4 regions of the Ruegeria sp. I1 genome follow, and region 1 is predicted to be linked to each of the others. Evidence: riboswitches for the same ligand, from Rfam matches in the RefSeq annotation. Region 1 holds a riboswitch; each other region holds the start of a gene.

Region 1 (2,194 bases):
TGCCGACCGATATCGTGTTGTAGTCCCGGTGGATCATCACGTCATGCAGCATCTCTTTGGGTCCGGCGATCCAGCCAACCCGTAACCCGGCCAGCGAATAGGCCTTGGACATGCCTGCCGTGCTGATCCCTTTTTCGTACAGGTCTGCGACTGCGGCGGTGAAGCCGTCGCCTGTCTGATCTGTTCCGCGATAGACCTCGTCACAAAGCAACCAGGCATCGACACCACGTGCGATTTCGACGATTTGTTCCAGCAATGTGCGATCCATCAGCGCCCCTGTCGGGTTATTGGGATTGTTGATCACAATCAGGCGCGTATCGGGTCGCACCATCGCCCGCAACTCGTCCAGTTCGGGCAAAAAGGCGTTTTCGGACCGCAGATGCAGCAGTTCGATTTCGGCACCAATGCTTTCGGGAATGGAGTAGTGCTGCTGATAGGTGGGTATCACGGAAACCACGTGATCACCACGCGATACCAGCGTCTGATGCACCAGAGAGTTCGCGCCGATGGTCCCATGCGTTGTTAGGATGTTATCCCGGCCCTGTCTGTCATACAGGCCACAGATCGCATCGCGCAGGCGTTCTGACCCTTCAATTGCGCCATAGGTCATCTTCATGGATGACAGATCGTTCAGAATGCTGTTGTGCTGACCCGCCATGTCGAACAGTTCGCCCAGCGTGATGGACTGGACGCAGGTCTCAGCCAGATTGAGTTCGCAGGTCGTCTCGAACTCATTCATCCACATCTCAACACCAAAGGGTCTGATTTCCATTGGGGCTCTCCTACTTTTAGCATTTGGGGCGATGGCACGTAACGGACGCACGGTTATGAAGATGTCTTATACCGCCAAACCAGCCAAGCGGAAGATTGCGGGTTTGTGCCTGAAATGTATCCCGGGGTTTTACTTCACAAACCCGGATCCGACCCGGACATCGAGATGTCTGTTTTGAAACTGAAAATGTCGCAAGTCTCTCAGCATATGAACTGCGCGACTCTATCCTGTGCATGTGAGGTGCCGCTGTTTGAGTCTCAGACAGCGGAGAATTGGGAAGCCGGTGAAATTCCGGCACTGCCCCCGCAACGGTAAGGAAGGTCAGGTTCGGCAATCAACCACTGGGACGAGGATCCCGGGAAGGTGTCGCAACCGGGCGCAAGCCCCTTTCAAGTCCGGAAACCAGCCTTGCAGATATGTCAAACCGCGGGTGGCGGTGGGGGCACATGTTTCGGACGTGATCCTCGCGCGCCTCCGGACGGTTCCTCCTTGTCATCTGCCCAAGCAATGCCGCGGGGCGCGGCAGGAGAGCCAGAAATGAACAGCATTCAAAGCCTGTTGGCACGTCGCATCCCTGATCACGCGCTCGAGCAGGCGTTTTATACAGACCCCCAGGTATTTCAGGCCGATCTTGAAGCCATCCACTATCGCGATTGGCTGTTTGCCATTCCGGCCTGCGAGCTGGTGAAAGCAGGGGACTACGTAACCTATACTGTGGGTGCCTACCGCGTTGTCATTGTGCGTGGTGCCGACAACCAAATCAGGGCATTTCACAACACCTGCCGCCACCGTGGTTCGATCATCTGCAAGGCTGCAAAAGGCAATGCGCCTAAGCTGGTTTGCCCCTATCACCAATGGACCTACGAGCTCGATGGTTCATTGCTGTGGGCGCGCGATATGGGGCCGGATTTCGATCCGAAACAGCATGGGTTGAAGACCGTCCATTGCCGTGAGCTTGCCGGGTTGGTTTACATCTGTCTTGCGGACAACGCCCCAGATTTCGACATGTTTGCCAATACCGCGCGCCCTTATCTGGAGCCGCATGATCTGGGCAACGCCAAAGTGGCTTTTGAAAGTTCGATTGTTGAGAAAGGCAACTGGAAGCTGGTTTGGGAAAATAACCGCGAGTGTTACCACTGCGGTGGCAACCATCCCGCGCTATGCCGCACATTCCCTGATGATCCTGCAGTCACAGGGATCGAAGGGGGTGAGACGCCGCTGCATATGCAAGCGCATTTTGACAGGTGCGAAGCCGCCGGGATGCCCTCGCAATTCTACCTGCATGATGACGGACAATTCCGTATGGCTCGGATGCCTCTGAAAGAAGGAGCGCAAAGCTATACGATGGATGGAAAATCCGCCGTGCGGCGCTGGCTTGGCCGATCGCCTTTTGCGGATGCAGGTGCGTTGTTGAAATTTCAC
Region 2 (2,194 bases), on a different contig from region 1:
TTGCGCGACCCTGGTATGTGGCCAGATCGCAGCCCTTCGCGCGGTTCAACCTCGGTTCCGGCGAAACGGGCGGCAACACGGGCATCGATAATCTCATGATCAGCCAGTTTGGCGGCCGCAGACACTTGTGTCACGTCGCGTACCAGATGGTTCTGCACCCGAACGGTCATATGCCGATCCCGGATCACCGGGGGCAGATCTTCAACCTCTCGCCCTTCGGCCTGCCATTTCGGCAAACCCCCGTCCAGAACGGCGATGTTCTCTTGGCCCATCAGGCGGAACAGCCACCAGACCCGCGCGGCCGACATCAGCCCGGCCCCGTCATAGACGACCACCTGATGACCATCGCCGACGCCCATCGCCCGCAGGCGTGACATGAACTTCTCGACCGGCGGCGCCATATGTGGCAAGTCCGAACGTTGGTCCGAAATGTCATCAATATCGAAGAAGCGCGCGCCGGGGATGTGGCCCGCATCATATTCCGCCTTGGCATCGCGATTCTGCGCGGGCAGATACCACGACCCGTCCAGAATCCGCAGATCCGGGTCCTTGATATGCGCGGCCAGCCATTCGGTAGATACCAGGGTTTTCGGATCGTCTTGCATCAAAGCCTCCCCTAAGCGAGTCTGAGTTTCCCTATATCCGAGCGGCCAAACGTGCAAGCCATGCCAAGGCCTGCACCCCCGGCGCGCTGACAATTTTTTCCAAACATACACGTTTGCCTGCTTGACAGGCGGCACCCCGTGCCAGACACCTGCCTGACGTGGTTTCCAATGGGGAATTCCCCCTGAGGAATGAAAAGGGAATCCGGTGCGACAGTACCTGTCAATTCCGGAACTGCCCCCGCAACTGTAGGCGGAGTTTCGCCCCATCATGGCCACTGACCGAGGCAATCGGTTGGGAAGGCCGGGATCGAAGCCAATCCGCAAGTCAGGAGACCTGCCATGTGCAAACCGGGCGAAAGCCCAATTCTTAAACCTTTCTGCCGTCGGGTGTGACGGGAAGGAGACTAAACTATGCATATCGAACCGGGCGTCGTAAATGGCGCCAAACTTGTCTTGAGCTACGCCACCGCAACTGGCGCAGGGCTCTATACCGCTAAACTGGCTTGGGACAGCCTCAAAGGCAGCGGCATTGCCAGCCTTGCCATTCGCTCAGCCCTGACCACCGGGCTGGTTTTCACCTTCTTTGAGGTGTTGCCGCACTTCCCGGTCGGGGTGTCGGAGGTTCATTTTATTCTGGGATCGACCCTGTTTTTGTTGTTCGGTGCGGCCCCTGCCGCCATCGGCCTGATCGCGGGCTTGTTTATTCAGGGGTTTTTCCTGGCGCCTTTCGACCTGCCTCAGTTCGGGATGAACATGACAACGCTGCTGTTACCGTTGTTTGCCTTGCAGGCCTTGGCCAACCGCATCATTGCGCCGAATACGGCCTATATTGATCTGAAGTATTCTCAGGCGCTTGCGCTGTCGACGGCCTATCAGGGCGGCGTCGTCATCTGGGTGGCGTTCTGGGCCTTTTATGGCCAAGGATTTGGTGCAGAAAACCTCGCCGCCGTTGTCAGCTTTGGCGCTGCGTACCTCCTGGTTATCCTGATAGAACCACTGGCTGATTTGGCCGTGTTGGCCGCAACAAAATCCATGCGGGATTTGGGCCGGATTGGGCTGTTCACACCGCGCCTTCACAACACTGCATAACTCTATTGCGCCGCGTTACCCAGCGCGGCGCAACCTGAAATGCTGAATAATCCCGATCACGCTAATGATGATCCAGAAGCCTTCAATCAACATTGACGCCAGATTGAAGTTCTGAAGCAGCGAATAGACAATCAAAACAGACCCCAGCAGGTTCACCACGGGAAACGCCAGATCTTCGGAATTCATATACCGCATCTGCGTGGCGAAATAGGCGGCAACCACGATCAGAGCCCCGAAAGAACCGATGGCGTCCACAATTGTCAGGCTGTTGAAAAACTCGCTCATCAATGAACCTTGCCGTTATCTGGAACATCTGGCTGTTGCGCATAGTGATGCATGTTCAAAAACGCCGCCCCTTCAGCACCTGCGCGATAGCCATGCGGGAGATCCGCTGCAAATCGCAGCCCCTGACCCGATTGCAAGGGCACCCAAGCCTCACCTTTCAGAATGTCCAGCGTGCCACTAAGCACAAAGACCTCCTCGGTCACACCAGCGGCATG
Region 3 (2,194 bases), on a different contig from region 1:
CACGAGCACCCACGGCTTGCACCAGCAGGCGCATCGGCTTGCCTTGAACGGCGGCATAGCCTTTGACACGCAAAATGTTCAGCTCGGTGGCCAGGCGCTCGATCTTGGCGACCAAATCGGCGGGATCGGACTGTTCCGGCAACTCGACGATGGTGCTTTCGAAATCGTCATGCTCGTGATCGTGGTGACCGTCGTGATGCGACGGACGAGCATCCATGTCGTCCTCGGCTGCGGCCTCAAGACCCAGAACGACGCGCACATCCACGGCACCTTCGGCAACCTCAACGACGGGTAGCGGGCGAGGGGCCTCGGCGGCGATGATCTCTTTCGCTTTGGCCACGCCTTCGGGACCGGCCAGATCAGGCTTGGTCAGCAGGATGATATCGGCGCAGGAAATCTGATCCTCAAACACCTCGGATAGGGGCGTTTCATGGTCGATCGAGTCATCGGCGAGGCGCTGAGCATCCACCGCTGCCACATTCGGCGCAAAGCGACCGGCTGCGACGGCCTCGGCATCGGCCAGCGCGATCACACCATCAACGGTGATTTTCGAACGGATATCGGGCCAGTCGAACGCCTTCAGCAGCGGCTTAGGCAAGGCGAGGCCCGAGGTTTCGATCAGAATATGCTCAGGGCGCGGCTCCAGAGCCATCAGGGCTTCGATAGTCGGGATGAAATCATCGGCCACGGTGCAGCAGATACAGCCGTTCGCGAGCTCCATGATGTTTTCCGCCGGGCAATCCGGGATCGCGCAGGATTTCAGGATGTCGCCATCAACGCCAACATCGCCGAATTCATTGACCACCACCGCCAGACGCTTGCCCTGCGGGTTTTGCATCAGGTGCTTGACCAGCGTGGTTTTGCCCGAGCCCAGAAAGCCGGTGATGACAGTGACGGGAAGTTTTTCAAGAGTAGACATGGGTCAAGCTCCAATCGGGGGAATACGGGCCGCACAGTTTTTGCGGAAATGTTCAGGACGTTCGCGCCATTTGACCAAACCATCGTCAGTGGCCAAATACTTGGTCACACCTTCGATGATCGTTTCGACATGGTCGGTTTCGTTGAGGTTTTCGTAGACAAAAGTCCAACGCGCGGGCCCACCACGTAGCACGATGGAACAGCCCTGATCGCAATTTGACAGGCATTCCACAGGCTTTAGGTCGATCCCGTCTGGCACGCCGGCCTGTTCCAGCGCCTTATGCAGCAAAGCGCCGGGGCGCTGGGTGTCATCTTCGATTGCCAGGCCACGGCGGCATGTCGTGCAGACCAGCAATTCAACTGGTGCGGCTTTACTCATCTCTCTCATCCCCCTTAGTCAAATCTGGGGGACGGGGTTTCATGTGGGCCGATCCAAGCCCCACACCGGAACACCCCGTCCGGTTTCATCTTCGGGCGCTGGCAGGTCTCCCGGCTTGCGGATGTCAGGGTGTATACCCTGTCGGATGTCCTGCCTTCCCAGCCTTTGGCCAGTGGCTTTGGGCACCCTCTCCGGTCACGGTCGCGGGGGCGGCTGCGTTTGGCGGTAAACCCGTTGACGCATTCCCTTTTCATCCTCTTACGAGGACACCAACGGATCGGACATGCGGCACTGATACGGTGCTTGTCAAGCGTGTCGCCGACAACCGCAAGGTCGGGCGCAGAAAAACGACCTGTGGCGGTCGTTGGGCGGCATGTCAGGGCTTGGCTTGCGGCTTTCGAAAGGTTTAACAGCGACCGCTTCACTGAACCAAATGTTTGACGAATAACCAGACGGCTCTTCATAACAGCAGATACAGGCCAACGGCGGGGGCGTTTTGCTCGGGTATCTGGAAGCTTTGTGAGAGTGGTGGGCGACCCTGGAATCGAACCAGGCGTGCGTCTCCGCGAGGGAGTTACAGTCCCCTGCCACACCTTGCGGCCTGTCGCCCACTGTCAGGCGTTGCACCTGACGTGGAGGCGTGATTACTAGCGCACCAAAGGAGCGTCAACAGGAAAATACGGCATTGACGCAGGAAAGCGAATTCATGGCCCGGAGGCCCTCAGAATGAAAAAACCCAAGTGGGTTGTTGAAAAGGAACAGGCACGAAAAGCAGCAGCGGCCGAGACGGTTTGGCTGTTTGGTTTACACGCCGTGCGCGACGCCTTGATGAACCCCAAGCGCCAGAAACTGCGCCTGATTGTGACACGAAACGCGCGGGACAAACTGCTCGAAGCC
Region 4 (2,194 bases), on a different contig from region 1:
TATCTGGTCGACTGGCCCAAAGCCCGTCATGCGTGTGGATTTCATCAGCGCGACATGGCTGGCGAATTCCGGGATCATGACAAGGTCATGCACGATCATCACCACCGTCACGCCCAGCTCGGCCACCAGCGACAGCATGTGCCCCTTGGCATCGGGGTCCAGATGATTGGTGGGCTCGTCCAGAAACAACAGCGAGGGGTTCTGCGCCAATGCACGCGCGATATGAGCGCGTTGGCGTTCGCCGCCGGAGAGCCGCTGCATCGGCTTGTCCGCCAGATGGGTCAGCTCGGTCGTGCGTAGAACGCGCGCAAGATCCATCTTGTGGTCTTCCGCCGAGCGGTCGCTCTGAATGGGAATCTGACCCAGCGCAACGTAGTCGCGCAGCTTTAGGCGGCCATCGGGCAGTTCCTGCTGACCAACAACCGCAATGGTCCTGGCGCGTTCCTGCGCAGACAGGCTGCGCAGGCTTTGACCGTTGATCCGTACGTCCCCCAGCGCCAGACGTTCGACCCCACAGAGCAGGTTCAGCAGCGTTGTTTTGCCGGCACCGTTCGGACCGGCGATGGCAAGGATCGCCCCTTCTTCCAAAGAGAACGAGACGCCTTGTAGCAACACATCGCCATTCAGGGCGTAGTATTCCAGATTCTCCGCGACCAGAAAGCTCATGCCTTACCCGCCTTTGGAAGACGAGGCAGACGTGCTAGAGTTTTGAACAGCAAGGCGGGGGGGCGATCCGTTGCGCTGGTCCAACCGCTCTCGCTGTCGCGGTACTGATGGGCGAAGGTGGCGATCGCATCCAGATCGGCGGTGCTTTGAATATCGCCAAACAGGTATTGCGCCTTGCCTTCGGCTTGCAGACCGATGGCCATGGGACGTTCGCATCCTGCCATGCACGGGATCAGTCGCGTAGCGAACCCGTCTGGCAGCGACGCGTCCAGCAGAATTTGGGCGGCGCTGGCTTCGATCTCACCCTGGCAGGTCGAGCAGATCAGCACAAAGTGATCAGCGTTGCGGGTCATTGCCACCCTCAACGCGCAGAACGCCCGTGTCGAAAGTGCCAGTCCCCAAAGGGCGCAAATATGCCATCAATCCTCCTTCCAGGACGCCCCGTCCCGGGTTGGTTTCACAGGTGATGGCAGGTCTCCTGACTTGCGGGTCGTTGCTTGGCCAACCTTCCCGGCCTTCTCGGGCCAGTGGTGATTTGGCGTCGCTCTCCGCTTACAGTTGCGGGGGCAGTTACGGACTTGGCCTGTTCCGATATTCCGGGGGCCGCACCGTATTCCCATTTTCATCCCGCACCCAAAGCTGCGGGAACCATCACAGGTCAGCTATTCTGGACAAGACACGCTTGTCAAGCAATCGCTGAGAGGCTCGGGTCAATCTCGGGGTAGATCAGTAATCCGCAACCAGCAGGAACTCGGCCTCGGTATCTTCGTCGATCGTGGCAAAGCGGGGAATGGGTTGTTCGAACACGTTATCGGTGCGGTCGTCGTTTACGGTTGAGACCTCGCCGATCAGGCAATCCCCACGCTCGGCCCAGAAGGCGTGCCAGATGCCGGGCATCAGGGTCACGCTTTCGCCGGGTTTCAGGCGCAGCAATTCGCCCGGAGTGATGCTGATATCGCATCCGTCGCTGGGCACCACAACCGGTGTGTCGCGGTCTACGCTGCCATCGGGGTTCGAGGCATAGATCTCCATCACCAGATCGCCGCCGCCCCGGTTGATGATATCCTCGGCTTTGACGATATGACGATGCATCGGCGACAGCTGCTTGTCGCGCGAGATCAGCAGTTTTTCTGCATAAAGCATCCCACGACCCTGGCTCAGATCGTTCTCATCCCCATTGCGCAGGGTGAACAGGAACAGGCCAAGCTCATCAAATTTGCCTTGCCCGTAGTCGGTGATGTCCCATCCCAGTCCCCGGGCGCGGATCGTGTCGGCCTTGGCGCTGCGCATCTGATCCGGAGACCAGTCGGCAAAGGGGGGCAGGATGAAACCGAAAGACTGGATAAAGGCCTGTGCATCGGTCTTGATGTGGTTGATGTCGGAACGTTTCATGTGACTTCCCTTTTTGGGACTAGAGCTCGTGCGCCCAGGGCGGGTTGGCCCCGGCACGCGATACGGTGACTGCTGCAACATCTGCACCCAACGCTAAAGCTGCACGCAGGCTTTCTTTTGTCAGATCGCGCAGCCC

What was found. A riboswitch is a leader RNA that binds a small molecule or an ion and turns the genes downstream of it on or off. The one in region 1 is predicted to bind cobalamin.
Region 2: another riboswitch for cobalamin. It lies ahead of ACR0DH_RS18935 (energy-coupling factor ABC transporter permease); the one in region 1 lies ahead of ACR0DH_RS13030 (aromatic ring-hydroxylating oxygenase subunit alpha).
Region 3: another riboswitch for cobalamin. It lies ahead of ACR0DH_RS05030 (DUF1636 family protein); the one in region 1 lies ahead of ACR0DH_RS13030 (aromatic ring-hydroxylating oxygenase subunit alpha).
Region 4: another riboswitch for cobalamin. It lies ahead of ACR0DH_RS07305 (DUF1636 family protein); the one in region 1 lies ahead of ACR0DH_RS13030 (aromatic ring-hydroxylating oxygenase subunit alpha).

Annotation. Positions count from the first base shown of each region.
Region 1 is NZ_JBQFNM010000006.1:159,754-161,947, reverse strand. It holds gene ACR0DH_RS13035 (aminotransferase) at 1-772, opposite strand, end outside; cobalamin riboswitch at 994-1,197, shown strand; gene ACR0DH_RS13030 (aromatic ring-hydroxylating oxygenase subunit alpha) at 1,310-2,194, shown strand, end outside.
Region 2 is NZ_JBQFNM010000012.1:77,813-80,006, forward strand. It holds gene sseA (3-mercaptopyruvate sulfurtransferase) at 1-605, opposite strand, end outside; cobalamin riboswitch at 748-961, shown strand; gene ACR0DH_RS18935 (energy-coupling factor ABC transporter permease) at 1,017-1,694, shown strand; gene ACR0DH_RS18940 (CBU_0592 family membrane protein) at 1,710-1,979, opposite strand; gene ACR0DH_RS18945 (helix-turn-helix domain-containing protein) at 1,979-2,194, opposite strand, start outside.
Region 3 is NZ_JBQFNM010000002.1:247,924-250,117, forward strand. It holds gene cobW (cobalamin biosynthesis protein CobW) at 1-919, opposite strand, end outside; gene ACR0DH_RS05030 (DUF1636 family protein) at 923-1,297, opposite strand; cobalamin riboswitch at 1,381-1,586, opposite strand; tRNA gene ACR0DH_RS05035 (tRNA-Tyr) at 1,824-1,907, opposite strand; gene rlmB (23S rRNA (guanosine(2251)-2'-O)-methyltransferase RlmB) at 2,024-2,194, shown strand, end outside.
Region 4 is NZ_JBQFNM010000003.1:142,112-144,305, reverse strand. It holds gene ACR0DH_RS07310 (ABC transporter ATP-binding protein) at 1-666, opposite strand, end outside; gene ACR0DH_RS07305 (DUF1636 family protein) at 663-1,019, opposite strand; cobalamin riboswitch at 1,118-1,334, opposite strand; gene ACR0DH_RS07300 (D-lyxose/D-mannose family sugar isomerase) at 1,393-2,058, opposite strand; gene ACR0DH_RS07295 (carbohydrate kinase family protein) at 2,078-2,194, opposite strand, start outside.